DNA from 2 places in the Variovorax sp. P4_D9 genome. Region 1 is predicted to be linked to the other one. Evidence: predicted binding sites of a transcription regulator. Region 1 holds the regulator's gene; the other holds the start of a gene.
What was found. Region 1 encodes LexA, which represses DNA repair genes until DNA is damaged. Its sites were predicted from a motif close to ACTGTATNNNNATACAGT; they were not measured.

Region 1 (2,187 bases):
TTGGCCGCATAGGCGTCGAGCTTCGAGGCGCAATTCAGCTTGCGTACGGCATCCTGATAGTCGTCGAGGATCACAATGTTCATGGCGTGCCATTGTGCCTCGCACTCACGGCATGCTGTGTTGGTCGGTCGACTTTGTGTCGGACTCTCGGTGAGCTCAGTGCAAGCTCAGTGCAGGTGGGCGGCCCGCGGGAGGGCCTCGGCGGCTTCGAGCGCGACCAGGCGATCTAGTTCGGCGCAGACGTCCGCCATCCGCCCCGAGATCACCATGCGGCCGGTGGGACGGTCCGGTTGATGCGCATCGACCATGCGGACCACGCGCAGGGGACGCGCCGGTGCAGCGCTTGCAGCGGCAGCGGTACCGATGGTGCCGTGTCGCATTGCGCAGCTCGGACGGATCCCGACGTAGCGCAGGCCCGAGGACATGACCCGGCCCGAGCGGCGCCGCGGTATCCAGCGGTCGGCCAGCGATTGCAGTGGCGTGAAGAAATCAGCGATGCTGAGAAGAGCGATTCCCATGTGAACTCCAGAAAAGTCAGAGGTTGAACACAGGCAGGATTGCTTTCATCGGTGCCTCGACAGGGTGATGGCCCTCGGCCATACGCCCGCCACCTGTCGCGGCTGGATCGGTGGCAGGGCCTACATCAGCATCGTGTTGCGGATCAGACCGACCGCCAGGCCCTCGATTTCGAAAGGTTCGCCGGGCTGGACCACGATGGTGGGGTAGTCGGGGTTCTCGGCGTGCAACTCGATGACCTGCTTGTTGCGCTTGAGACGCTTGACCGTGACCTCGTCGCCCAGCCGCGCCACGACGATCTGGCCGTTGCGGGCTTCCTTGGTGGACTGGACCGCGAGCAGGTCGCCGTCCATGATGCCGGCGTCGCGCATTGACATGCCGCGTACCTTGAGGAGGTAGTCGGGCTGGCGCTGGAAGAGGGTGTTCTCGACGTAGTAGGTCTGGTCGATGTGTTCCTGGGCCAGGATGGGCGAGCCGGCGGCCACGCGGCCGATCAGGGGCAGCGCCAGTTGAGCCATGCCGGGCAGCGAGAGCGAGAACTGGTTGTTGCGGGATTCGTTGAGGGAGCGAAGGGCGTCGCCCTTGAGGCGGATGCCGCGCGAGGTGCCGCTCACGAGTTCGATGACGCCCTTGCGCGCCAGCGCCTGCAGGTGCTCTTCGGCGGCATTGGCCGATTTGAAGCCCAGCTCGGCGGCTATTTCGGCCCGCGTGGGAGGGGCGCCGGTGCGGGCGATGGCGCTCTGGATCAAATCGAGGATCTGCTGCTGGRGGGCTGTAAGCTTGACGGCGAACTGCATGATGGCTCCTGACGAGGCACTGGCTAAATGTCCAGTACCTGTATTTTTAACCAGTTTTTAAAAGTTGGCAAGCAATGGGCGAAATCTCTATCCGTGAAACACGCCGCGTGATCGTCCTGGGTACCGGCGGGACCATCTCGGGCCGCGCTGGCGCCGTGGGCGACAACATCGGCTACACGGCGGGCGAAGTGAGCGTCGGCGATCTGCTGCAGGGCATCGACGCGCCGTCCGGCGTCTCGCTCGAGGCCGAGCAGGTGGCCCAGATCGACAGCAAGGACATGGGCTTCGCCATTTGGCGCACGCTGGCGCAGCGTTGTGTCTACTGGCTCGCCGAGCCGGATGTCGCCGGTCTGGTCATCACCCACGGGACCGACACGCTCGAGGAGACCGCCTTCTTCCTGCAGTCGGTGCTGGCGCCCGCCAAGCCGGTGGTCCTGACCTGCGCAATGCGCCCTGCAAGCGCGCTGGCGCCTGACGGGCCGCAGAACGTGCGCGATGCGATCAGCGTCGCCGCCACGCCGGGCGCGCGCGGCGTGGTCGCGGTGTGTGCCGGCACCGTCCACAGCGCTTTCGAGGTGCAAAAGGTCCACACCTATCGGCTCGACGCCTTCGATTCCGGCGATGCCGGACCGTTGGCCTACGTCGAGGAAGCGGCGTTACGCCAGCTCAGGGACTGGCCGGRGGCCGATCCGGCCGCACGGGCCGCCTACGATCGCATCGCGGCCTCGGCGACCTGGCCGCGGGTCGAGATCCTGTCCAGCCATGCCGAGGCGAGGGGAAGCCTCATCGACCTACTGCTTGAGGAGCGCCGGCGCGGCGGGCCCGAGCCGGTGCAGGGGATCGTGCTCGCCGCGACCGGCAACGGAACGCTGCA
Region 2 (2,187 bases), on a different contig from region 1:
CTTGGTCTCGTTGCCGATGGCCTCGTCGCCCTTCTTGATGGTGCCGATGCGGCGGATGTCGAGCCGCACCGAGGCGTAGAACTTGAGCGCATTGCCGCCGGTGGTGGTTTCGGGCGAGCCGAACATGACACCGATCTTCATGCGGATCTGGTTGATGAAGATGACCATGCAGTTGGTCTTCTTGATGGTGGCGGTGAGCTTGCGCAGCGCCTGGCTCATCAGGCGGGCCTGGAGGCCGGGCAGTGAATCGCCCATTTCGCCTTCGATTTCGGCCTTGGGCGTGAGCGCGGCGACCGAGTCGACCACGATCAGGTCGACCGCGCCGGAGCGCACCAGCGAATCGACGATCTCGAGCGCTTGCTCGCCGGTGTCGGGCTGGCTGATGAGCAGGTCGGACAGGTTGACGCCAAGCTTCTGGGCGTACTGGACGTCGAGCGCGTGCTCGGCATCGACGAAGGCGCAGGTGCCGGCCTGGCGCTGCATCTCGGCGATGACCTGCAGCGTGAGCGTGGTCTTGCCGGAGGATTCAGGACCGTAGATTTCGATCACCCGGCCGCGCGGCAGGCCGCCGACGCCGAGCGCGATGTCCAGGCCCAGCGAGCCGGTGGAGACCACCTGGATGTCTTCAAGGGCCTCGCCCTCGCCCAGCCGCATGATGGTGCCCTTGCCGAACTGCTTTTCGATCTGGGCCAGGGCGGCCTGCAGGGCCTTGGCCTTTTCGCTGTTGGGGACCGAGATGCTGGTGCCTTTGACGAGTGCGTCCATTTGGGGAAACTCCTTGAATATCAACGGGTTGCAGGAAATTCATCCTGCTGCTTTTAACCACAGGCTGGATGCTTGAACAGTAGTGTAGCGGCTGATACAGATCGAGTTCGGCATTTTTTGGTCAGTTTGCCTTACCATTTGGCCCCATGGAAATCCCCTCCGACGCCTGGCGCCAGACCCACCTGGGGCGTCTGCTGGGCCATGCGATGCGCCGCTTCGACGAGCGCGTGCTGGCACTGATGGCGCACGACCCCGAGGTGCCGCTGGCACTGTCGAACCTGGCCGCCCGCGCGCAGGTGAGCGCCGCCCACATCCACATCACGCGGCACCTGGCGCGCGAGGGCTCGCGGCTGACCGAGTTGGCCGAGCGCGCCGGCATGACCAAGCAGGCGATGGGCACGCTGGTCGACCAGTGCGAGGCCTGGGGCCTGGTCACGCGCGAGCCTGACCCGCTCGATGCGCGGGCGCGGCGGGTGCTGTTCACCACCGACGGCCTGGCCTGGCTCGAGGCTTTCCGCAACGCCGTGGCGCAGGCCGAGGACGAGTTCCGCGCCAGCGTCGGCAGCGAGATCGCCACCGTGGTAACCATCGGACTCGAAGCCTATACAGCGGCCTAGAATTCGAAGCTGTCTGGAGGCAAGGCACCATGCGAATACTGATTGCAGAAGACGACCAGGTGCTGGCCGACGCCCTGCTGCGCAGCCTGCGCACCTCGGGCGCGGCGGTCGACCACGTGGCGACCGGCTCGCAGGCCGATGCCGCGCTGATGACCAACAGCGAATTCGACCTGCTGATCCTCGACCTCGGCCTGCCCAACCTGCACGGCCTCGAAATCCTCAAGCGCTTGCGAGCCCGCGGCTCGCAGCTGCCGGTGCTGGTGCTGACCGCGGCCGACAGCGTCGAGGAACGGGTCAAGGGCCTGGACTACGGGGCCGACGACTACATGGCCAAGCCCTTCTCGCTGCAGGAGCTCGAAGCCCGCGTGCGGGCCCTCACGCGGCGCGGCATGGGCAGCACCAGCAACGCGATCAAGCATGGCCCGCTGGTCTACGACCAGGCGGGCCGGGTGGCGACCATCGACGGCAAGATGATCGAACTGTCAGCCCGCGAACTGGGTCTGCTCGAGGTCCTGCTGCAGCGCGCCGGGCGCCTGGTCAGCAAGGACCAGCTGGTCGAGCGCCTGTGCGAATGGGGCGAGGAGGTCAGCCTCAACGCGATCGAGGTCTACATCCATCGGCTGCGCAAGAAGATCGAGAAGGGGCCGGTGCGCATCGCCACGGTGCGCGGACTCGGCTACTGCCTCGAGAAGATTCCTTCCTAGCCGGCCTCGCACCGGCTCGCCCCTCGCTTGGTCAAACTCTTCCAGCGCGCCCAGCGCTCCCTGTTCGGCGAAATCCTCGACTGGATGCTCACGCCGCTGCT

Region 2: recA (recombinase RecA) is a predicted target of LexA. The motif match lies at 829-846, and genes of this name have one in related genera.

What each region holds. Positions count from the first base shown of each region.
Region 1 is NZ_JBFUIU010000789.1:1,056-3,242, reverse strand. Features, by position in the region: partial or broken gene AC1DY5_RS45195 (D-2-hydroxyacid dehydrogenase family protein) at 1-83, opposite strand, end outside; gene AC1DY5_RS45190 (hypothetical protein) at 168-518, opposite strand; gene lexA (transcriptional repressor LexA) at 639-1,313, opposite strand; gene AC1DY5_RS45180 (asparaginase) at 1,388-2,187, shown strand, end outside.
Region 2 is NZ_JBFUIU010000045.1:12,259-14,445, forward strand. Features, by position in the region: gene recA (recombinase RecA) at 1-765, opposite strand, end outside; gene AC1DY5_RS07665 (MarR family winged helix-turn-helix transcriptional regulator) at 912-1,382, shown strand; gene AC1DY5_RS07670 (response regulator) at 1,412-2,086, shown strand; gene AC1DY5_RS07675 (sensor histidine kinase N-terminal domain-containing protein) at 2,171-2,187, shown strand, end outside.